DNA from 3 places in the Psychrobacillus sp. FSL K6-1267 genome. Region 3 is predicted to be linked to each of the others. Evidence: riboswitches for the same ligand, from Rfam matches in the RefSeq annotation. Region 3 holds a riboswitch; each other region holds the start of a gene.
The links. A riboswitch is a leader RNA that binds a small molecule or an ion and turns the genes downstream of it on or off. The one in region 3 is predicted to bind lysine.
Positions count from the first base shown of each region.

Region 1: another riboswitch for lysine. It lies ahead of MHB55_RS13255 (aspartate kinase); the one in region 3 lies ahead of MHB55_RS14780 (Na+/H+ antiporter NhaC family protein).
Region 2: another riboswitch for lysine. It lies ahead of MHB55_RS21090 (transporter substrate-binding domain-containing protein); the one in region 3 lies ahead of MHB55_RS14780 (Na+/H+ antiporter NhaC family protein).

Region 1 is NZ_JBBOOR010000001.1:2,597,448-2,605,738, reverse strand. Features, by position in the region: gene uvrC (excinuclease ABC subunit UvrC) at 1-1,590, shown strand, start outside; lysine riboswitch at 1,634-1,809, shown strand; gene MHB55_RS13255 (aspartate kinase) at 1,914-3,134, shown strand; gene MHB55_RS13250 (YslB family protein) at 3,196-3,609, opposite strand; gene MHB55_RS13245 (succinate dehydrogenase cytochrome b558 subunit) at 3,901-4,512, shown strand; gene sdhA (succinate dehydrogenase flavoprotein subunit) at 4,559-6,319, shown strand; gene sdhB (succinate dehydrogenase iron-sulfur subunit) at 6,322-7,098, shown strand; gene MHB55_RS13230 (acyl-CoA thioesterase) at 7,394-7,846, shown strand; gene MHB55_RS13225 (helix-turn-helix domain-containing protein) at 7,908-8,132, shown strand; gene MHB55_RS13220 (MarR family winged helix-turn-helix transcriptional regulator) at 8,210-8,291, shown strand, end outside.
Region 2 is NZ_JBBOOR010000001.1:4,098,363-4,106,653, reverse strand. Features, by position in the region: gene pgeF (peptidoglycan editing factor PgeF) at 1-310, opposite strand, end outside; gene safA (SafA/ExsA family spore coat assembly protein) at 611-1,219, shown strand; lysine riboswitch at 2,127-2,309, shown strand; gene MHB55_RS21090 (transporter substrate-binding domain-containing protein) at 2,438-3,274, shown strand; gene MHB55_RS21085 (amino acid ABC transporter permease) at 3,387-4,148, shown strand; gene MHB55_RS21080 (ATP-binding cassette domain-containing protein) at 4,166-4,900, shown strand; gene MHB55_RS21075 (alpha/beta fold hydrolase) at 5,065-5,868, shown strand; gene MHB55_RS21070 (sensor domain-containing diguanylate cyclase) at 5,885-6,859, shown strand; gene MHB55_RS21065 (GNAT family N-acetyltransferase) at 6,871-7,584, shown strand; gene MHB55_RS21060 (heme oxygenase) at 7,638-7,976, opposite strand.
Region 3 is NZ_JBBOOR010000001.1:2,884,601-2,892,891, forward strand. Features, by position in the region: gene MHB55_RS14760 (DUF86 domain-containing protein) at 1-293, opposite strand, end outside; gene MHB55_RS14765 (DUF3055 domain-containing protein) at 379-645, shown strand; gene MHB55_RS14770 (YutD family protein) at 693-1,034, opposite strand; gene lipA (lipoyl synthase) at 1,049-1,984, opposite strand; gene MHB55_RS14780 (Na+/H+ antiporter NhaC family protein) at 2,079-3,641, opposite strand; lysine riboswitch at 3,726-3,908, opposite strand; gene yunB (sporulation protein YunB) at 3,959-4,729, opposite strand; gene MHB55_RS14790 (bifunctional metallophosphatase/5'-nucleotidase) at 4,772-6,145, opposite strand; gene MHB55_RS14795 (sulfite exporter TauE/SafE family protein) at 6,191-7,009, opposite strand; gene MHB55_RS14800 (DUF72 domain-containing protein) at 7,010-7,861, opposite strand.

The sequences.
Region 1 (8,291 bases), 290 kb from region 3:
ACATCGTCTGAGCTAGAGGCATTGATTTTGGAGCTCCATTTGATCAAAAAGCATGATCCAAAATACAATATCATGCTCAAGGACGATAAGACGTACCCATATATAAAAATTACAGGGGAAAAGAACCCAAAGCTAATTATTACAAGACAAGTAAAAAAGGACAAAGGGAAATATTTTGGACCCTATCCAAACTCCCATTCTGCCCATGAAACGAAAAAGCTGCTAGATAGACTATATCCATTAAGAAAGTGTCAAAAGCTACCTAGTCAAGTTTGTCTTTACTATCATATTGGTCAATGCTTAGCTCCATGTGTAAAGGAAATTGATGAACCAACATACACAGAAATAATTCACGAAATCTCTAGTTTCCTTAATGGCGGACATGGTAAGGTCAAGAAAGAACTGACTGAAAAAATGAACGCTGCAGCGGAACAGCTTGAGTTTGAACGAGCTAAAGAATACCGCGATCAAATTGCCCACATTGATCAAGTTATGGAAAAACAAAAAATGACGATGAATGATTTCACGAACCGTGATATTTTTGGATATTCAGTAGACAAAGGGTGGATGTGCGTCCAAGTCTTTTTTGTGCGTCAAGGTAAACTGATAGAAAGAGATGTGTCTCTATTCCCGATGTATCGTGACCCGGAGGAAGAGTTTCTTACGTTTCTAGGCCAGTTTTATGCCAAACCTGAACACATCAAGCCAAAGGAAATATTCGTCCCAAATACTACCGATTTGGATTTGGCGTCTGAGCTGCTGCAAATGAAGGTCATTATTCCACAAAAGGGAGCAAAAAAGAACTTAGTAGATCTGGCTCAAAAAAATGCTTCAATTGCACTGAAAGAAAAATTTCACTTAATCGAACGTCAAGAGGAGCGGACAATTGGGGCTGTAGAGGAATTAGGTCAGTTGATGGGAATTAGCATGCCAAGCAGAATCGAAGCATTTGATAATTCACATATCCATGGGACAGATGCAGTTTCAGCCATGGTAGTTTTTGTTGATGGCAGAGCATATAAAAAAGATTATCGTAAATATAAAACTAGAACAGCAGCCAAGCATGATGACTACGGAGCGATGCGCGAGGTTGTTCGAAGAAGATACACAAGAGTCCTAAAAGAAAGACTGCCACTTCCTGACCTTATCATTATTGATGGTGGTAAAGGACAAATCGAGGCTGCTCGCGAAATTATTGAGGATGAATTGGGCTTAGATATACCTATTGCAGGACTAGCCAAGGATACTAAGCACCAAACTTCTTCTTTGCTGTATGGTGATCCCTTAATGATTATACCTATGAAGCGGACTAGCGAGGCATTCTATTTATTACAAAGGATTCAAGATGAGGTCCATCGTTTTGCTATCACATTCCATCGTCAACAAAGAGGGAAGCATACGATTGCTTCTTCATTAGATGGAATAGAAGGAATCGGACCAAAGCGAAAAAAACTACTACTCAAGCATTTTGGCTCCGTCAAACGAATGCAAGCTGCATCTAGGGAAGAGTTAATCGAATCTGGGCTTCCTAGTAAATTGGCAGATAATCTAATCGCTCATTTTCAGAAAAATTTATTGTCTTCTGAATAATCTTATGTTATCTTTAAAACAATTTAATATTCACTATTCAAACAGTGAAGATAGAGGTGCGAATTGCAATAGTACTAATCAAGAGGATGAAAGATCCATTGAGGGATTAGGAAAGGGTTGTTCGCCGAAATATAGAAGAGCTTTTCCTTTTCTATGTTGGTTCTGTATTTAAGAGATGCAGGATTGTCAGAATATATATTCTGGAGGGCTATCTCACATGGGCAATTGTTTTTTGACCGTGTATGAGAAGAGTTAGCTTTCCGCAATCTTGTGGAAAGCTTTTTTTATTGTATCCCGACAGAGACAAAAGGGGAGATAGGTTAATGAGTAAAATTGTTATGAAATTTGGCGGAACTTCTGTAGGCACTCTCGACAAAATAGCGAATGTCGCAAAAAGGATTCAAAACGAAAAAGAAAAAGGCCACGATATTGTAGTAGTTGTTTCTGCAATGGGCAAAACAACTGATGATTTAAATTTGTTGGCAAGTAAAATCACCGATAGTCCTGTAAAAAGAGAGATGGATATGTTGTTGTCAACAGGTGAACAAGTGACGATGTCCTTGCTTGCAATACAATTGAACACACTTGACGTGGAAGCCCTATCTCTCACAGGTTGGCAAGCAGGCATCCAAACAGACGATGTACATAGAAATGCGAAGATCAGTCAACTAGATGGCAACAAGATAAATGAATATCTTGAAGGAAACAAAGTAGTAATTGTCGCAGGATTTCAAGGGATTTCTTTGACGGGGGAAATCACTACCTTAGGAAGAGGAGGATCAGATACTACTGCCGTTGCTGTTGCAGCTGCGATAGATGCAGAAATATGTGATATTTACACAGACGTAGATGGCATCTATACTTCAGATCCTCGTTATGTACTAGATGCTAGAAAACTAGAGCAGTTGGAATATGATGAGATGTTAGAGTTAGCCAATTTAGGCGCTGGAGTGTTGCACCCCCGAGCAGTGGAGTTTGCTAAAAACTATAAAATACCACTTAGAGTACGATCAAGCTATGAAGAAACAGAAGGAACAATTTTAAAGGAGGAAGTAGATGTGGAAAATAATTTAGTAGTACGTGGGGTAGCGTTTGAATCAGATATAGTACGTTTGACTATAGAGTATGAAGTGCCTTTTAATGGTTCGCTAGCTTCCATTTTCACTACACTTGCTAATAATAATATAGACGTAGACATTATTGTTCAATCAATCGTTGAGGGAATGAAGCCTACAGTTTCGTTCTCTATCAAAAAGGAATCACTCTCAGAAGCAATTGAGGTTTTAGAAACAAATAAAAAAACTTTAGGTTTTACTTTTGCTGATTTTGAGGTTGGCCTAGCTAAAGTATCGATAGTAGGATCAGGAATGGTATCTAATCCAGGTGTTGCGGCCCAAATGTTTGACCGTCTTAGTAAGGAGAACATACCTGTCAAAATGGTAAGCACCTCAGAGATTAAAGTTTCTGTAGTAGTCCCCCAGGGTAATATGATCCAAGCTGCTAATGCCCTGCATAATGAATTTGAATTGGCTATCAGCCGATAATTCTATATTTAAAGAGGATTGTCGTTTTACCTACAATCCTCTTTTTTGTATACATGCTGTTTTATCGCGAACTCTTTAAATCCCATTTTATATGAAAAGTGACCATTCCAGTTTTTTTGACAAGCTCATCATAGCACTCGGTCTCATAGCCGCCAATTTTTTGCTGCTGCTCCGCAAGAAAACCTGCCTCTAGTCTATGACTTCTGCTAATCCCACTTTGAGGCAAATTAAAGGTTTCTAATATGTAATGAGCCGAATCCTTTGAAGTCTTTTCTAATTCAAGCTTTCCCCAACCAGCTTCTTGGAAGAAAGAGATGGCTTCTTCCATTGAATAGAGAGGAAATTTACGAGCGAGGTCTTTACCTGCCCAGTATAAAATATCTTTTTCATGTTTTCCGAGAATAGAAGCAAGCACGTGATCTCTTATTATTTCGTATCCAAAGGAAGTTACATGTGAATGTTCTTTTTCATTCAAGCAGCAACCCTTCTTTCTAAAAGAAAATGTAAATAAAAAACTATGAATCTATTTTAACATAAAATTTTTCTCGGGGATGGAATACTTTGTGAAAAGTTAATCTAATCATTATAGGGAAATGTGTCTGAAAGATGAATAAAATAAAGAAACATACCTTGACGCTCCAAAATGATGAGAGTACAATGGATATGTCATAAATTCGTAACAAGAAGGTGTGAACATGTGATGATTTATTGTTCTATTACAATAATTTAATCATCGCTAATTGGAAATCTGAGGGGGGTTACTGTTTTGTCGAAAGATCGCGAATTTTACATGCGTCGATTACATTCTTTACTAGGGATTATTCCAGTTGGATTATTTTTGACGCAACATTTAGTAGTTAACCATTTTGCTACAAGAGGAGAAGAGGCTTTTAACAAAGCTACTCATTTTATGGAAAGCCTTCCATTTGTGCTATTGCTGGAAATTTTCGTAATTTATATTCCTTTATTATTCCATGCATTTTATGGTATCTATATTGCATTTACTGTTAAGTACAATCCAAATAGATATGGCACATTAAGAAACTGGTTATTTATTTTACAACGATTCACAGGTATTTTCCTAGTGGTATTTATTGCATGGCACATTTTTGAAACACGTTTCCAAAAAGCAATTGGTGCAAAAGAAGTTAACTTCAATATGATGAATGAAATCTTATCGAATCCTTGGATGTTAGCGTTTTATATTGTTGGGGTAGTTTCAGCTACATTCCACTTAGCTAACGGTATTTGGTCATTCCTTATAAGCTGGGGAATTACACAATCACCAAAATCTCAAAGAATTTCAACTTATGTAACATTAGTAATCTTCTTAGCGTTATCTGTAGTTGGTGTACAAGCACTTTTAGCATTCGTATAAGACCCTTCTACACCTAAGCTACTATAAATTTAAGGAGTGAAATAGCATGGCAAAAAGTAAACTTATTGTTGTCGGCGGTGGATTAGCTGGCTTAATGGCAACAATGAAAGCTGCTGAAGAAGGCACACAAGTAGATCTATTCTCATTAGTTCCTGTTAAACGCTCACACTCTGTTTGTGCTCAAGGCGGTATTAACGGAGCTGTAAATACAAAAGGTGAAGGGGATTCACCTGCAGTGCATTTAGATGACACTGTATATGGTGGAGACTTTTTAGCAAACCAACCCCCAGTTAAGGCAATGGCTGATGCCGCTCCAGGAATCATCCATTTATTTGACCGTATGGGTGTTATGTTCAACCGTACTCCAGAGGGCTTATTGGACTTCCGTCGTTTTGGAGGAACTTTAATGCACCGTACAGCATTTGCTGGTGCAACAACTGGTCAACAATTACTTTATGCGCTTGATGAGCAAGTTCGTCGTTATGAAGTAGAAGGATTAGTAACGAAGTACGAAGGCTGGGAATTCCTGGGTATTATAAAAGACCATGAAGGTACTTGTCGCGGTATTAAAGCGCAAAACCTTAACTCATCTGAAATCCGTGCTTTCCGTGGAGATGCAGTAATCATGGCAACAGGTGGACCTGGGATCATCTTCGGTAAAACAACTAACTCTATTATTAATACAGGCTCTGCAGCAAGTATCGTATATCAACAAGGAGCTTACTATGCAAACGGGGAATTCATTCAAATTCACCCAACTGCAATCCCTGGAGATGATAAACTACGTCTGATGTCAGAATCAGCTCGTGGTGAGGGTGGACGTATTTGGACATACAAAGACGGCAAACCATGGTACTTCCTAGAAGAGAAATATCCTGCATATGGTAACCTAGTACCACGTGATATTGCGACTCGTGAAATCTTTGATGTTTGTGTAAACCAAAAATTAGGTATTAATGGTGAAAACATGGTTTATCTAGATCTTTCACATAAGGACCCACATGAATTAGACGTTAAACTTGGTGGAATTATTGAAATCTATGAGAAATTTACTGGGGACGATCCTCGTAAAGTTCCTATGAAAATTTTCCCAGCAGTTCACTATTCAATGGGTGGATTATGGGTAGATTACGATCAAATGACTAACATTCCTGGTCTATTCGCTGCTGGTGAATGTGACTATTCTCAACATGGAGCTAACCGTTTAGGAGCTAACTCATTACTTTCTGCTGTATTTGGAGGAAGCGTAGCTGGCCCTAATGCAGTTAAATACATGAAAGGCCTTGCAACTCATGCAGAAGACTTGGATGCTTCAATTTATGAAAATGAAGTAAAACTTGAGCAAGAGAAGTGGGATCAAACACTAGCTATGAAAGGTACAGAAAACGCTTACCTAATTCATAAAGAACTAGGCGAGTGGATGACCGATAACGTAACAGTAGTACGTTATAATGACAAGCTAGAAGAAACTGATAAGAAAATCCAAGAGTTAATGGAAAGATACGAAAATATTAACATGGATGATACGCAACGTTGGTCTAACCAAGGTGCCTCATTTACGCGTCAATTGAAAAATATGTTATACTTAGCACGTGTTATCACGTTAGGAGCACTTCAACGTAATGAAAGCCGTGGAGCACATTACAAACCTGATTTCCCAGAACGTAATGACGAAGAATTCATGAAAACTACTATGGCTAAGTTTGATCCAGCTACAGGGGCTCCAATCATTCATTATGAAGAAATTGATGTATCACTTGTTGCTCCTCGTAAACGTGATTACTCATCAACGAAAGGAGCAAACTAATTATGGTGACGGCAACTGAAACCAAAAAAGTTCAAATAGAAGTATACCGTCAAGATACTCCTGAATCTGATCCCTACTGGGAAAAATTCGAAGTTAATTGGCGTCCAAATATGAACGTAATTTCCGCTTTAATGGAAATTCGTCAAAGACCAGTGAACACAGATGGTAAAGCTACTACTCCAGTAACTTGGGACATGAACTGCTTAGAGGAAGTTTGTGGAGCATGTTCTATGGTTATTAACGGTCGTCCACGTCAATCTTGTTCAACACTTATTGACCAATTGACTCAACCGATCAAATTAGCACCTATGAGTACTTTCCCTGTTGTACGTGACCTTCAAGTAGATAGAAGCCGCATGTTCGATGCTTTGAAAAAAGTAAAAGCATGGGTTCCAATTGATGGTTCTTATGACCTTGGAGAGGGTCCACGTATGCCTGAACGTAAACGTCAATGGGCTTACGAATTATCTAAGTGTATGACTTGTGGTGTATGTTTAGAGGCTTGTCCAAACGTAAATGATAATGCTTCATTTATCGGGCCAGCACCACTATCACAAGTTCGCTTGTTCAATGCTCATCCAACTGGAGCTATGAATAAGGACGAGCGTTTGAATGCAATTATGGGAGACGGAGGCCTTGCAAACTGTGGTAACGCACAAAACTGTGTTGTTGCTTGTCCAAAAGGTATTCCACTTACAACTTCTATTGCTGCATTGAACCGTGATACTACAGTTCAAATGTTCAAAAACTTCTTCGGAAGCGACAATATGGTTGACTAATATAGATAGAAAAAGCCTAGAATTTAAGATTCTAGGCTTTTTCTTATGGGGAAAATCTTAGATTACCGTGAGTAATGAGCGGCGAGTTGTTTATGACCGGATAGAAAAATTTATGACCGTTCGCGAAATTTTATAACCGGATAGTACTATTTATGATTGGAGTAGCTAAATAGCTGTAACATTTTAAAATTTTTATTCTAAGCATTAGTTAGATTTTTAATTTTCTGATATAATTAAATGAATGGCTATTCATTTAATGGATATAGGCTAACTATTTTATAAAGGGGATTATAAGATGAGAGCAGCATACATAGAAAACTTAGAAGCATGGGAAAAGGAATTTTCATTTTACTCAGAGGTGAGTGTACGTTTTTCAGAAACGGATATGTACGGACATTTAAATAACACGGTTACCTTTGCATACTTCGAATACGCGCGTATTGAATACTTCAAAAATATAATGCTTATGAATGACTGGCTAAATCCTAAAGGCGATAAGATCCCAGTTGTAGCCGATTTACAATGCGATTACCAGAAGCAAGTCTTTTTTGATGAGAAGCTTCGGATCTATGTAAAAGCTAATTCCATTGGGGGATCATCAGTTGATATCCATTACATGGCAAAGAATGTAAAAGGGGAAATCGTATTCACAGGTAGAGGCTCTATCGTCCAAATTGATAAAAGAACTGGAAAAGCTGCAAAATGGACGGAAGAGGAAAGAGAAGTTTTTCAAAAGAGTATCAGCTAGCCGTCACCTACCATCCCCTTGCTACATACGTTAGTAGGAGAGTGGATAGGGGGCTATGGCATTGTACGATGGTAATCAGCAACGATCAATATTGACGAGCAGAGAGCGTCAAATATTTCAGTTATTAGTAGAAGATAATTCTACAAAAGACATTTCAATTCAGCTGTCTATTAGTGAAAAAACAGTTCGCAACCATATATCTAATACGATACAAAAATTAGGTGTATCAGGTAGATCACAAGCAATTGTTGAACTATTAAGACTTGGAGAATTATCATTGAATTGATTTGAATCCTTGCCATTTTCCTCAGAACAAGTCACAATAATAAGTAGGACGGATTGTTTTGAGGAGTGAAGTTATTAATGGCAGAAGAAAAAAATCAAGTTGAGTTAAATCACGAAGATGTTGCTTTTTTAGAAAAAGAGCTTCGGCATATATCAGGGA
Region 2 (8,291 bases), 1.2 Mb from region 3:
ATAACAAAAGATCTGGTTCAAATGTATAAAGAGCATCTGTATCCTTAATGGCAGTATCTAACAGCCTTGCTCCACGCCCCTTATCAGCTGCAGTTACCTTATGGAAATTGGCGCTATGTGTCTGATTGGCGCAAACAAAATCATCCAAATTACATTGGAGTTGCTCCGCCAGTCTCTTGCGATTTTCCAATATATTCTTTGGATTTTCACAAACGTGTAAAGCCATGTTGTTCTCTTCTAAAGCAGTAACGTCTTTCATTGTCGTTCCTAAGATAAAACGCTCGTTATTTAAATATTTCCTAATATTCATATAATCACCCACTTTTAATATAGTATAATCCTTGGAAGTTGTATAGGAGAGCAGAATGGTCAGTTCGAGTAAGGAAGGGATAATCGGAAAAGATTTTGTCTATAAAGGAATTTTCCTCCTTGAATATTTCAAAAATATTACCTTCGAATAAGCATGAATTCGTTTAATACCGAGCTTTGTCTCTCTGTTGAGTTCCTTTGTAATATACCTGTAAAATTGCATCCAATTATTAAGGGATGATTTCCATTCTTTTTTTAATTTACTATATTAGTAGAGTTAAAGAAGGAAAGGAAGATTACAATGTTTAAGAAAAAAATTAAAGTAGCTATTGTAGGACTACTATTACTAACGTTATTAATGCCTATCACTGCATTTGCAGCTAATTCCTATACAGTAGTATCAGGAGACTCTTTATGGAAAATTGCTGTGAAGACACAAACAGGTGTTTCAGAATTAATCAAGGAAAATCCTCAATTAGAAAATGCGGACCTTATTTATCCAGGTCAAAAAATCAATGTCCCTTCAAACGATTCTTATAGTATAGAACAAGAAGTAATTAAACTTGTAAATGTGGAAAGAGCAAACGCGGGTCTTTCAGCATTAAAATATGATTGGGAGCTTGGAAGAGTAGCGCAATATAAATCACAGGATATGCACGATAAAAACTATTTTAGTCACACTAGTCCTGTCTACGGAACTCCATTTACAATGATGAAGAATTTTGGAATAAGCTATAAATCTGCAGGAGAAAATATTGCTATGGGTCAAAAAACAGCCGCAGCAGTAGTAGATGCTTGGATGAACAGTGAAGGTCATAGAGCGAATATCTTAAACAAAAACTATACTCATATTGGTGTAGGTTATGTAAAAGACGGTAACTACTGGACACAAATGTTTATACAAAAATAAGTGAAAAGAGTGCAAATGACGGTGGTAGCCAAGTCATTTGCGCTCTTTTTTTGCGGTTTTCCGATAAGGTGAGAAAAATGAAAAGCATAAATTATAAATAGCTAAAGTTGCGCTTTAAACGAATTCTTTCTGTGGAGTATAGCGATAAGCCATACTGTCGCATGTAATGTGAAACCAGCTTATCTCATGTTTTTTTTATAATATAAAGTTTCATGTGAAACATTTTTCGTCCCGTTCAAAATGGAAATTCTCCTAGAAAGGGGCTTCAACCAATCAACGAATGGTCTAAGAGATCCTAGAATGTATATGGAGGCTTTTAAAGCGGGCTTTATTTGATTGGAGCGGCAGTCGGAGACTCCGGTGGGATGAGTGAGACAGATAAGACATCACAAACGACGCGCAAGCGACAGTGATGGCTTATCCTCACCCCACGGAAAGCGTCCGCTGAGAGCGGAAATCAACCATCACTTGTTAATCAAATAGTCAAAGTGAAAAGTATTTTATTAATAGCTTTAAATAAATGAGTTAGTTTTATCTATATTCCTTTCTCTTTACTATAAAACTTATGATTGGAGCGGCAGGCGGCGCCTCTTGTGGGACGACTGAGACAGATAAGACCTCATAAAAGATGCGCAAGCGACGGTGATGGCTTATCGCTCCCCCTCGGAACCTATGCCCAAAGGGAAAAAGAAAAAGTATGATAAAGTTGAAAATGCGTTTACTTTAGCAGACTTTTCTTAGCAATTCCTCGGATTATTAGCTTTTTTTAAATGGGTAATGAAATAATTCTAAAGAGATTACAATCTAATAATAGTAATATTTTGTTTAATCAATAGAACACATGTTGACAGATGAAAATCTCTGTTGTAGACTATGAACAATAATTGAATATAACCTCGCTTTATAGAAGTGAGGTAGAGGCGCGATATTTAACAGTCCTTAGTGGAGCTTGAGTAGCTGTGATGCTAGGGAGAAGGAAATGTCGCCGAAGTTTGTAATAAACTCATTATTACATGCTGGGTCTGCAGTGAATAATTGCAGGACTGTCCGTTATAAACGTCCCGGTTTATAATGGTGTGCTATCTCATGGGGAAAAGTAGAGGATTTAGGGCAACCATACATATATGACCTGAGTCTATCTCAGGTCTTTTTTTGTACGGTTGTCCTTTTTGTATGCTTGCATACATATACTAATTTTAAAAAAGGAGATTAATAGAGATGAAAAAAAGACTATTCACTTTAACATTATTACTATCAACCATTTTACTGCTTGCAGCTTGTGGAACAAAAGAGGAAGAAAGCGTTGGATCAGCTTCTGATCTAGATACTTTTACAGTAGGATTGGAAGCAGGATATGCACCATTTAACTGGACTCAAATGGATGACAAAAATGGTGGCGTAAAAATTGACGGTAATGCAGAATATGCTGGTGGTTACGATGTAGAAATTGCTAAAAAAATAGCTGAGGGCTTAGGTAAAGAGCTCGTTGTTGTTAAAACGGAATGGGACGGTTTAGTCCCAGCCCTAACATCCGGCAAAATTGATGCAATTATTGCGGGGATGTCACCAACTGCAGAGCGTAAAAAAACAATTGATTTCTCCGAAAACTATTATACTTCCAACTTTGTCATGGTGGTAAAAAAGGGCGGGGCATTTGAAAATGCTACCTCTATTCAAGACTTTAAGGGAGCGAAAATTACTGGCCAATTAAATACTTCTCACTACGGAGTTATTGACCAAATTGAAGGAGTAAAAAAACAACCGGCATCAGATAATTTTCCTGCAATGCGTGTGGCACTAGAATCTGGAATGATTGACGGCTATGTATCTGAACGTCCAGAAGGGATTAGTGCTTCATCAGCAAATGATAAATTTGTAATGATCGAATTTACAGAAGGATTCGTGGCAGATGAAGAGGAAACAGCCGTTGCAGTAGGATTGAAAAAGGAAAGTGACTTAACAGACAAAATCAATAAAATTTTAGCAGGAATCTCAGAAGAAGAGCGACAAGAAATTATGGACAATGCTATTTTAAATCAACCAGCTGCAGAATAAGCATATAACAACGGCTGCTACTATTTTGCAGCCGTTTCATTATTTACAGCATTTACTTACTTTCCTTGGTAAGTGTGTTTATGGGGTCAGCTAGTATGTAAGGAGGAAGACTATGAGTTTAGAATGGATTATATCCATCATTACAAATAATTGGCCAATGTTTTTACGAGGAGCCGGAGTAACCCTCTTAATATCCATTATTGGAACAATCTTCGGAGCTATCATCGGTTTGCTGGCAGGAGTTATAAGAACTGTTCCTATGCCAGAAAAGGGGATTAAAAGATACTTTCTTAAGCTGGTTAACTTAATGCTCTCTATTTATATAGAGTTTTTCCGTGGCACACCAATGATAGTACAAGCAATGGTTATTTTTTACGGCTCCTCATTGGCCTTTGGATTAGACATGGATCGTCTACTCGCTGCTATTTTCATTGTTTCTATTAACACGGGTGCTTATATGGCGGAGATTGTTCGAGGCGGAGTTATTTCCATAGACAAGGGTCAATTTGAAGCCTCTCAAGCAATAGGGATGACGCATATTCAAACGATGCTTCATATTGTGTTACCTCAGGTTATCCGCAATATACTTCCTGCAACAGGTAACCAATTTATCATTAATATTAAGGATACCTCTGTGTTGAATGTAATCGGAGTCACTGAGCTGTATTTCCAAACAAAATCAGTTGCAGGAAATAACTTTAGATATTTTGAGTCATTTTTTGTAGCTTGTATCTTGTATTTCATCATGACATTTGCCGTTACCTTGATATTACGTCATTTTGAGAAGAAATTGGATGGACCTGAAAACTATACAGTCATTGGTCAACCGATGCAAATGGCAGTCCTACCAAAAGGTCCACATGAAAATCAGTAAGCAAAGGAGGAGCAACTATGGAAAAGGTAATTGAAATTCAACATTTAAGCAAATCCTTTGGAGCACATGAAGTATTAAAAGATATCGATTTCTCTGTTAAAAAAGGCGAGGTTGTATGCATCATTGGCTCTTCTGGATCGGGAAAATCGACTCTTCTCCGCTGCATTAATTTGTTGGAAAAGCCAAGTGGTGGGCAAATCATTTATCAAGGGGAGAATATTCTCGATAATAAGCACGATATCCATTCCTACCGAACGAAGCTTGGAATGGTCTTTCAACAGTTTAATCTGTTTAATAATCACAATGTGTTAGGTAACTGTTCAGTTGGACAGGTAAAGGTATTAAAGCGTTCTAAGGAAGAAGCCGAGAAAATTGCACTGAAATACTTAAACGTTGTAGGCATGGATGGCTACGTTAATGCTAAACCAAAGCAATTGTCCGGAGGTCAAAAGCAGAGAGTTGCTATTGCACGAGCCTTGTCTATGGAGCCTGATGTAATGCTTTTTGATGAGCCTACATCAGCACTTGACCCAGAAATGGTGGGGGAAGTGTTAAAAGTAATGAAAGAGCTTGCGAACACTGGTTTGACAATGTTAATTGTTACTCATGAAATGGAATTTGCCAAGGAGGTTTCCGATCGAGTAGTCTTTATGGATAAGGGAGTTATTGCGGAGGAAGGCCCTCCAGAGCAAATTTTTAACAATCCTCTACAAGATCGAACGAGAGAATTCTTAAAAAGAACATTGAAATAAACTCTAGGTTGTTAGTATCAATTCACCTTTTTGTGTAGAAAAAAAATAGATAAAATAGTATATTGGTAATATATGCAATGGATAAATTATCAAATCTATGTAAGGCTTCCCTTTTAAAAGAAGAGGAAGCCTTTTATATAAGGAAAAAAACTAGAGGTGTTTTCATGAATGAAGTACTAAAACGAAATAATGTAAAAGTAATAGGGAACAAGGAAAAAGTAATAATGTTTGCCCATGGTTTCGGTTGTGATCAAACCATGTGGAGACATATTGTCCCTTCATTTGAAGAAGAATATCAGATTGTTTTGTTTGATTATGTTGGGTCAGGAGATTCAAATTTAGAGGTTTATAATTCTGAGAAATATGGTTCACTTAAAGGCTATGTCCAAGATGTGCTAGATATAATAGAGGCATTGAAGCTTCACGAAGTAATCTTTGTGGGACATTCCGTCAGCTCCATGATTGGTATGCTAGCTGCCATTCAAAAACCTGAGGCATTTAAAAGTTTGGTTATGATTGGTCCATCCCCAAGGTATCTTAATGATAGAGAGTATTTTGGAGGATTCGAAGAAAGAGATATTTATGAAATGTTAGATATGATGGAGATGAATTTTATAGGATGGTCAAGCTATATGGCTCCAATAGTAGCCGCTAATGACGTGCACCCTGCGGTGGCAAAAGAAGTAGAAAAAAGTTTTAGCTCAACCGACCCGAAGATTACAAAGCAATTTGCGGAGGTGACATTCTTTTCCGACCATCGTAAGGATTTAGAGAAATCATCTATTCCAACATTAATCATCCAATGCTCAGAAGATAGTATTGTTCCTATTCAGGTAGGTGAATACTTACATCGCCATATTGAGAAAAGTGATTTTAAAATAATGGATGTGAAGGGACATTATCCTCATCTAAGTCACCCACATGAAACAATACAGCTGATTAAAGAGTATCTTTACCAAATGCAGTGAAGGGAATGGTATATGTATGGATGAGCGTTTAAATCTTGCGCCTTGTGGTTACGTTACTATCAGCCAAGAAGGTATGCTAATCGATATGAATAAAACCTTCCTTCAAATGACAGGGTTTATGTATGAAGAGATTGCTCAAAAGCATATAGAAACAATTATGTCTAAGACTAATAAGTTTATATTTCATACTTATTTTTATCCCTATATTCGATTATACGGACACGTCGAAGAGTTATTTCTAAGTCTACTGCATAAGGATGGTCAAAGCGTTCCAGTATTGTTAAATGGAAAAAAAGCAAATCGAGAAGGTATAGAGGTAATTGATTGTGTAATGGTTTCTATGGGGAAGAGAATAGGCTATGAACAAGAAATTAGACTAGCAAAAAAACAGTTGGAGGAAGCGTTCCGAGAAAAGGAACTGGCGCTTTCTAAATTAGAGGAATTGCATGAGGAAATAGAGGAAAAGCAAGAAAGACTTATTGAACTAAATGGTAAGCTAGAGAAATTAGCCATAACGGATAAATTGACTGGTTTAAAAAATCGTCGTTATTTTCATATCAAGCTAGAAGAGATGATTATGCAATTTGAGCAGAACAAACAGTCCTTTTCCTTATGCTTAATAGATATTGACCATTTTAAGCAGGTCAACGATACTTGGGGTCATGCGATGGGAGACCAGGTGCTAGAAAGGTTGGCCAAGATAGCAGAAGAAACTGTACGTCCGAAAGATACGGTGCTTAGATACGGCGGAGAGGAATTTATTGTACTTCTCCCACTAACAAATGCACAAGAGGCTAACCATCAGGCGGAACGTTTAAGGTTGGAAATTGAAAAGACTACTTGGCCAATTGACGAAATTACGATAAGTGTAGGAGTTGCAACTTACACGTCTGAGGATACTCGTACAACAGTGGTGGAGAAGGCGGATCATGCGTTGTATTATTCTAAGAGGAATGGTCGAAATAGAGTTACCCATATAAACGACTTATAGGGGGAATATAAATGGTTGCTTTTAGTGTTATTAAAAAAGACCAGGAATATTGGTTAGCTGACCAAATAAAGATGGATATGTCTAAAGATGAATACTGGTCAAAATTGAAAAGTCTTTTAAAAGATTGGAAGGACGAACAGGTGAATTACCTTTCCCTTCTAATGGATGAAGAATACGAACAACAGCTAATGAATGAAGGCTTTTATAAGGTTTCCTCTATTGTGGAATATACACGTCTACTAGATGAAAATTTTACTCTAGATGATGCTTTTCATGTGTTAACTCTTTCAAGAAGTTCGCTTGTAGACGAGGAATTTGCCCTATTATACGATAAATGCAGAAGTGGATCTGCAAACAAAAATAATTTATTTTCCATTGAACAGATAATGGAAGCCTTTGTGAATGAGCTAGGATCTAATTGGCGTCATTATTGTCATATTTTCTTTAAAGGTGAAGAACCCATGGGTATCAGTATTCCGCATATAGAAGACGGAACGGTCGAAGAAGGCAGGCTATTTTACTTTGGAGTAGTACCAGAACAGAGAGGCAAAGGTTTCGGAAAAGTATTTCATCTGTATTCTCTAGAATTATTAAAAAAAATGAACGCCACTTATTATGTAGGAAGTACAGACGAAAACAATGAATATATGATAAGAATTTTCCAAGCAAATGGTTGCATATTAAGAGATAAAAAAGGAATTTATCGGATAGATAAATTAAACTAGGTTAAGCAAAAAGGAGCATGTGATGTTAAATCACTCGCTCCTTTTAATATTACTTATTTAGTGGAAATAGCTTCTACAGTAGAAGCCACTTTAGAAATTATTAATTCACTTCCTAATAGCGGAGATTCTTTAGAAGCCTCAGCAGAACCAGGTTCTGGACGTTTATGGGCTTCCTTGAAGATATCACTATTTCTCCAAGCTTGGAAACCTTCTTCATTTTCCCAATACATATTTACATTCATTTCATCATATTCAGTTGTACCTTGTGTAATAGTAACCTCTACTTTGATGAAGCCTTCCATTTCTTGAAGTGGACTTGGCTTTGTAAAATTTGGAGCCATTCTTTCAGCAAATCCTGGTTTTGTTTTAATACGATTTGTTACGATAATCATTAGACATTCTCCTTTTTTACTTATTTGAGTGTAATTATAACATTTCCTATACGATATATCTTTTCATAGTATCTAAACAGATATTCATCGGCAGATCTTTTAATGAGGAAGCTTAAGGGGTAAAGTAGACGAGCTAGCATGAATTCTACTAAAAGGAGGAGAACTAGATACGTCCTAGTAAGAATATGATTAGATCTTCTAGCTTTTTCACATAAACAAATTGAATTTTATGCTCAAGTGCTTCATTATTATAGATACAAGACTTTTCATAATCAATAAACAGACGATTATGTAAAAGAAATACATTTACACGAA
Region 3 (8,291 bases):
TTTCTCATTTCAATAACAGCTTTTAAAGGCGCATCCATCTCAGCTGTAATTACTTTTTCATCAGTCAAAATATCAATTATGTCATCATAGCCACCTGGATCCCTCATAATGAAGCCATCAATCATTGAGTTACCTACATCTATAATGGACTCAATCATATTTTGTCCCACTCGCTCTAATGCAAGTTTCGTTATATTATTTTCATTCCAATCTTTTTTACTATCTATTAAGTCAAGCAATTCTCTCATATGCTTCAATGTCATTGCAATACTTTTACGGTCCACAAAATACATTGCACAGCCTCCTAATTCTTGGTCAGTTGATATATAGTTCTATTCTATAGTACCATAATTCATAGGTAAGGAAGGAGTGTCAAGGGTGGAACGATTTTTCTTGTATGATGACGTCGAAGATACAAAAACAAGATTCGTTGGATTTACTGGAGAAAGCCAGCGATATGATTTAGCAATTGTCCAGAGTTCTCGATTTTTCGGTAAGGTACTTGTGATGGACATTCAATACAATCGATCAGCTATTATTGGGTCGGATGATGTGGAAGAACCTGGCTACTTAGAGCATGTTTTTAATAGATCTGAAGCTGAAGCAACGGAGCTAAGAGATTATCTAAGAGAATTACTGAGCTAAAGTGGAATATTGTATAGATTTTTATAAAAAGAAAAACCTTGAGCAGATCATAATTGATCTTGCTCAAGGTTTTCTTTCTTATCTTTTACTAGTTCGAGTGGGACCGTTTTTGGTGCTACCCCTGTTTTTTTAACAATAAAGTAAGCACACCCAAAGTTACAATACTCGTATAAGTAATCCTTCATAGTGCTAATTTTCGTATCAAATGTTGCTTTATGATTTCGATCCTCGAAAAAGCCCTTTAGACGAAGCTGACCGTAGCCCCAGTCGCCCATTATATAATCATACTTCGTTAAAATCTCACTATAACGCTCTATAAATGCTTCTTCTTTAAAAGCCTCTCGAAAATCCTCAATCACTTCATAAGTGAAACCTTCAGCAATAATCATTCGCTCACCATCCATTAGCTATTTTGAATAGCTAGTAATTCCTCACCTTGCAGTTGTCGTTGCTTCGCTGCTGCATTTACCTGTTCATCCGCATGATAACTACTTCTAACTAGTGGTCCTGCCTCACAATGAGAGAAGCCCTTGCTCATGGCAATTTTACGTAATTCTCCAAACTCAGCTGGTGAATAATATTTTTGTACTTTAAGATGTTTTTTTGTTGGTTGTAAGTATTGGCCAATAGTCATGATATCTACATCGTGAGCACGTAAATCATCCATAACCTCTATAATTTCTTCAAATGTTTCCCCTAGACCTAGCATTAACGAAGACTTCGTAGGAATAGTCGGTTGCATTTCCTTAGCACGTTTTAATAACTCTAAAGATCGGTCATATTGAGCACGCGCTCTAACTCTTGGAGTTAAACGTCGTACTGTTTCAATATTATGATTTAGAATATCCGGCTTAGCATCCATTATATTACGAATGTTTTGCTCAATACCACCCATATCTGAGGGCAATACTTCAATAGTTGTAAAAGGATTTTTTCGACGAATTGCTCGAATTGTCTCTGCAAAGACCTCCGAACCACCATCCTTTAAATCATCACGGGCTACCGCTGTTACAACTACGTGTTTTAGATTCATAATGACAACTGAATCTGCTACTCGCTCTGGTTCTGCCAAGTCTAACTCGTTAGGAAGACCTGTCTTTACAGCACAAAAACGACAAGCTCTTGTACACACAGCTCCTAAAATCATGAATGTCGCAGTACGTCGCGATCCCCAGCATTCATGAATGTTTGGACATCTTGCTTCTTCACAAACTGTATTTAAATTATTTTCACGCATTAATTTTTTTAAGCCTTTATAATCCTCATTGGTATTTAACTTTATTTTTAGCCAGTCAGGCTTGCGTTCATGCTGTTCTTTTGGTGGTTTACACGCTGTCACGATTCCATACCCCATTCCCATTAATCTGACTTTACTGATGTCAATGTACCATATTATTAGAATTCAAACAACCTTCTAAAATCAACGGGCAGAACTATTGAACCACTCTTTTGCTTCTAATCGACCAAAAGGCAAACAACAAAACAATTATAATTATAACTGTTATTAACCCTATCAAGACAGAGCTTGTTAAGCCTAGTACCAAGTAACCTACTGCTGCAATAATTGCGCTAATAATAGCATAGGGCAGCTGAGTCATTACGTGGTCAATTACATTAACACCTGCTCCTGTGGCAGACATAATAGTCGTATCGGAGATTGGTGAGCAATGGTCTCCAAAAACTGCTCCTGCTAAAACAGCAGCTAAGACTGGAAGCAATAATTGAGGCTCAATCGCCATGATGATACTCGCTCCAATAGGAAGTAAGATTCCAAAAGAACCCCAAGATGATCCAGTTGCAAAAGCCATAAATGCTGTTAACACGAACATTAATACAGGTATCACACCTACTGGTACATTGTTTTCCGTAACTAAAGTAGCTAAAAATGCTCCAGTTTCTAAAGCTGTGATTAAATAAGACAACGACCAAGCAAACACTAATATCAAAATAGCTGGAAGCATAGATTTAACACCTGTGCATATGGCTTTCCACACGTAAGTCATGTTTGCCTCTGGGTTCGTTTTAAATTGGCGTATATATAAAATCATTGCGATTATACTAGCTGTCAGTCCCCCTATAAATAACGAAAGAGGTACATCTGTATGTTCAAAGATTATAAAAATGTCTAAAACTTTTCCTGAAAGGCTATAACCCGTCCAAAACATACTTCCTAAAGTGACAACCACTAAAGAAATAATAGGAAGTAATAAATCAATCACCTTACCATAATTATTTTCCGGGAAATCACCCTCTAAATCTCCAGGATTTGTTTTCTCCGGGTCAAAAAGTACGCCTGTATCCATCGCTCGTCTTTCATGCTTTTTCATCTCAAACAAATCAAAGTCAGTCCATGCTGTAAAAAAGACCAATGCTAATGTTGCGATTACATAGAAGTTCATCGGTGCCATTAACACAAATGCCTCCAGCGGTGTATAATCAGTCACCGCATGTGTAGCAAAAATTACACCAAGCTGACTGATTAGGAAAGCTCCCCAACTAGAGACTGGAGACACTACACAAACTGGTGCAGAGGTGGAATCGATAAAATAAGCAAGCTTTGCACGAGAAACTTTATGAGAGTCTGTAATAGGTCTAGCGATTTGCCCAACTGCTAATGCATTAAAATAATCATCCACAAAAATGATAATCCCCAAAAAAGCAGTTAAAAGTTTAGATCCTCTTTTTGTTTTGATTCTTTTGATAGCCCAAGCAGCAAATGCTGTGCTACCACCGGAAAGACTAACGAAAGCTGTTACTACTCCTAATAATAATATAAAAGCTAAAATATATATGTTATATACGTTTAACCCACCATCCCAAAAGGATACTTTAAATGAGTCCCATAATAAAAGAAAAGATTGTACTGGGTTAAAATTCTCTACAAGTAATGCGGCGGAAAGAATCCCCGCTCCCAATGAAAGTAAAACTCTTTTAGTCACTAAAACCATAATAATTGCCAATAATGGTGGCACTAACGAAAAAATAGTATTCTCCAAAACTGTTCCTCCTTAAAAATCGAAAAGCCAACCTATAAATATATATAGGTTGGCTTGATTATGAACTATAAGTTAAATACTTACTTCATTTGTAGCTCCCCATCTATACTTAAGTATAAATGACAGTGTTATTTTTATTCAAAATAACCCCAACTAAGTATCCTATGACTATTAATACTTAGCTTCGGCAAAGCTTCCTTTCATCTACGATCAACGGTGTCAACCTCCTGTAAATTACTCTTAAGCCTCGCAGCCTCTACCTATTCATTATTCATTTCTTTCTATTCTAACAGGCTTTTATAAAAACCGCCTTTTTTTTAATCTTCCGGCAATGGTATTGGTACCTCCACTGATGGAGCAGCAGACCCATCTCCTCCGGTATAAATATGAGGCACCTGTCCCTGTACTAAGCCCATTGCAACAGGGATATTTTGTTCAACTACACTCATTTTGCTCGCAAGTGGCACAATGATTTGTACATTTACTTTAATATGGATACTAATTTCTACATAAGCATTATTTATCCCAAACTCTGTTATGGTCGGCACTACATTGGACTGAACATTACCTATTACATGGAAACGAATCGGGATTTTAGGCCCTAAGTTTCCGATTAGAGGTATATTTGTAGCCTGCCCCATCGGCACAAAGAATACTACCCCACCTTGATCTTCCATTGTATGTTTATCATATTCAATATCATCCAAGTAGGGAAGACTAGAAAGATTTCCTTTTTCTGCCTGTTCCAAATGAGATTGCACTAAACTATTTGTATCAGAAAGTACTCGGTTGATAATCTCCGTATTAAACTTAGTCGTCACCATATTTTTACTATCTGAAGGAACTTCTTCAATAATATCGTTTACGTCTAACACATTTGCCGTACGTGAATTAATCGCTTTACTAATTACCATAGAGGCAATCTTATTAGTTTGTACTTCTGCATAATCTAAATAAGTTGGAGTCAGTTGGGCATTTATGTAATAAAACACCCAAGCTACCGACAAGAGAAAGCATGTCAAAAAGATAGCTAATTTACGTTGAGTGCTAAAAAATATAAAACGTTTCTTCTTTTTTCGATAAAACAACGAAAAAACCTCCTCATTACTTTTATGTAACAAGAAGGTCTTTTATGCCCTGCACTTATGCTCTTCCTTTATTCCGTACCATTTCACAACGTCTCGAATCGTTTCTGGCATAATATATTGTTTTTTTGCTGTTTTAAAGGAAGGAAAGAAATATCCAAATGTGAACATATCCAAAGTTGCCAGCCGGTAGGTGTCCTGGATAAGTAACGGACTTCCCTGTATGAAGATAACACCATCTTCTCTTTCAACTATTTGTTCAAATAATACATTACCTAAGAATTTACCACGAAAGCCTAGTCCTTTTACTTCGAGGTGAGGCCATTTATCATTTTTTGATTGCTCAATGATCTCTAGCAAATCTGCTCCACTTAATGTAATGATACAAGGATTAATAGGATGTGGAAGACATTGATGTAAGTCTCCAGCAGTTACAGGTCCCTCTGGTAAATCTTTTAAAAATATACCCGCTGGGAACATTGCACAATCAGCACCTGTATATTCGAGCAACCCTTTCCCAAAAAATTTAGCGAGCTCAGATTCATGAAACCATTCTTTTTCAAGCTTTACTGGATTATTAAATACAGTATGAGAAAGCTGGGCTTTTCCTTCATACTCCCAACGACTTTGGAGTTTGCTTGCATATTCAGGTACGGGTAGCTCGTCGGTCGGATATACCTTAGCCTCTTTTGAAACAATCTTCTTGCTAATATGATCAAATTCTAATATTACACGTCCAATATACATACCAAATTTGCCTGTAGCAGCCTGCAAAGTGTTCCCTAACCATTTCCCCTCCTCGAACAAATGATGGGTGTGAGCGCCTAAAATAAGATCCAATGAGGGTATTTGTTCAATCAGAATTTCATCCTGTGATTTTCCCAAATGTGACATACATATTAGAATATCTACTTGTGAGGAAATTTCCTTACACACATTTTTTAATCGTGGTATAGGGTCCTGTACATGCCAGCCAAGTTTTTCATAGTAAACGCCATAATCTGCCGTGGCAGCAACAATTCCAATTTTAATGCCAGAGGGGGTTTGATGAATTTTGTAAGGCTTTACCCAATTAGGAATCTCTCCATCCAAGTTAGTAAAATTTGAAACAATTACTTCAAAATTTGCTTCTGTATATAAAGAGTCTAATTCCTCATGACTAAGCGTTATCCCTTCGTTATTACCAATTGTCACATAGTCATACTTTGCCTCGTTTAAAAGCTTTACATTGCCCTTCCCCAGAGTTCCTTCTGTATAAATATTGGAGCGATCCACGTGATCCCCAATATCTAAAATAAGATAGGAATCCTTCTTTTCATGCATCTTTCTTTTATTTGAAAGAAAGTGATGGATTGAAGGCCAATTTTCCAAATGACTGTGCAAGTCATTTGTATGATAAATATAAATCGTTTCTTTCACCCTCTCCACCTCTTTCATATGTTTTAACCATTTTATAATTTTCTTTTAAAATAGCCCATCAATAATGGAGCGGATTCCAAGTAACAGTAACACTATCCGTAAGGCAGTTACTAGTGTTTCCGAGTTCAACTTTTTGTTCAGCTTTGCACCAATCTTCGCACCAATATATGCAGCAGGGATAACGGGTATGGTATATAGCCATGGAACATTTCCTAATGATATATGGGTTGCCGAATTGACAATAGACGATAAAAACACCATAAACATGGAAGTACCCACTGCAACATGTGGAGGAAAAAGAAATAACAAAATCATAGCAGGTACAATCATCGATCCTCCACCGATTCCAAATAACCCTGAGGCAAAGCCAATTACAAACGTTAAGGAAACGGCAAACCAAATCGGAAAACCATATACATATGTATTTTCTCCATCCTTAAACGTCCGCTGCTTACCATGATTAACAAACCATTGAACCGGCTTCAAATACTTACGAACAAGCAATAGAATAGATAGGGCAACGAGTAATATACCAAAGTATAGGTTAAATGACGGGAGATCTAATCCTTTATTAACCCAAGCACCTAAAATAGTACCCGGAATACTGCCAATAAAAAATATAAATCCACTTCTAAAATCTACTGTTTTAGACTTCATATAGGATAGAGTAGAAGACAGGCCAATAAAGATCATCATGACAACCGAAAGACCCACCACACTTTGTGGTGTAATATTTGGTATCAAATCAAGCGTAGTACCAAGAAAAAGTACTGCGGGCACTAAAATAACGCCGCCCCCTAGCCCTACCAAGGCACCTATCACCCCGGAAAAAAGACCGCTAAGCACTAATAAAAACCACTCCATTTAAAATTCTCCTTCGAAAAGATTTAGTTGCTTTGGAGCAAGTCCGTCAAATTCAATATCTAACATGTGTTGAAAGGATTTAGCATTTTTAGCCGCATGACCGCCTGAATTGTTATTAAATAACACAAGCACCTCCGAAGCCTGCTTTGATAGAGTTTGACATATTTGTTGAATATATTGGAGCTCCTGTTCATTATAATCATATAAATAGCGGACTTCTCTCCACTTTTCATTGTTACCAGGATTCTTCCATCCGTAAAAGTTTCTACCGTGAAGACGAACCAATACTTTATCAGAAGTAGCAATCGGAACTACAGGTATACTCCCTTCCCCATTTTGCGGCTCATCACAAACGCTATGATGAAAATTATTTTCCTTCAAAAATTGGATGGTCGACTCCTTATATTCTGGAAGATACCAGGATTGATGGCGAAACTCGATTACCACCTCAAAATCCTTTAGTTCTTCCCTTATTCTCCTCATATATTGAACATTGTCCTTCTCACACTGAAACCAAGGCGGAAATTGAACAAGCACCATCGCCAGCTTCCCCGCCTCCTTCAGAGGACGAAGCATCTGTCGGTAGCTCTCAAACATTTCCTCTGACGTTTTAAAAGGGTTTTCTCCTCTGAGATGACCCGTTATTCCTTGATAGGCCTTTACAATAAATTGAAAATTATCAGGAGTCTCTCGAATCCATTTTTCTATATTCCGTTGTGGTTGAATCGCATAAAAGGACGCATCCAGCTCTACAATTGGAAAATGTGCACTATAATCTTGCAGCTTCTCCTTAGGCGACGAAACGTATAAATCTGGGTGATCCCCCCAACCAGTTAAACCAATCTTAATCATCAAACCACCTCTTTATTAATACTTAGTATCATATCATTTCCCTAACCAATCAGACAAAAAAATAGACCAAATATCCACTTTTCTAATAATTATTAAATAAGTTTTGTGGGCAGCAGGTGAAGTGTTTTGAAAAAATTGTTGCAGTAACAGGCCAAAGCATTGCGAGAAAACAAAGTGTTGCGTATATCAGGGGAAGTGTTGCACAGAGCGAGACAACTGTTGCGTGACAGACCCCAAGTGTTGCAGGAACCGGCCAAAGCGTTGCGAGAAAACAAAGTGTTGCGCATATCAGGGGAAGTGTTGCACAGAGCGAGACAACTGTTGCAAGACAACGCCCAAGTGTTGCAGGAACAGGCCAAAGTGTTGCGGAAAAGACCCAAAGTGTTGCGAGAATCTTACTTCTCACCGCCTGAGTCCCCTCCTGTTGCTA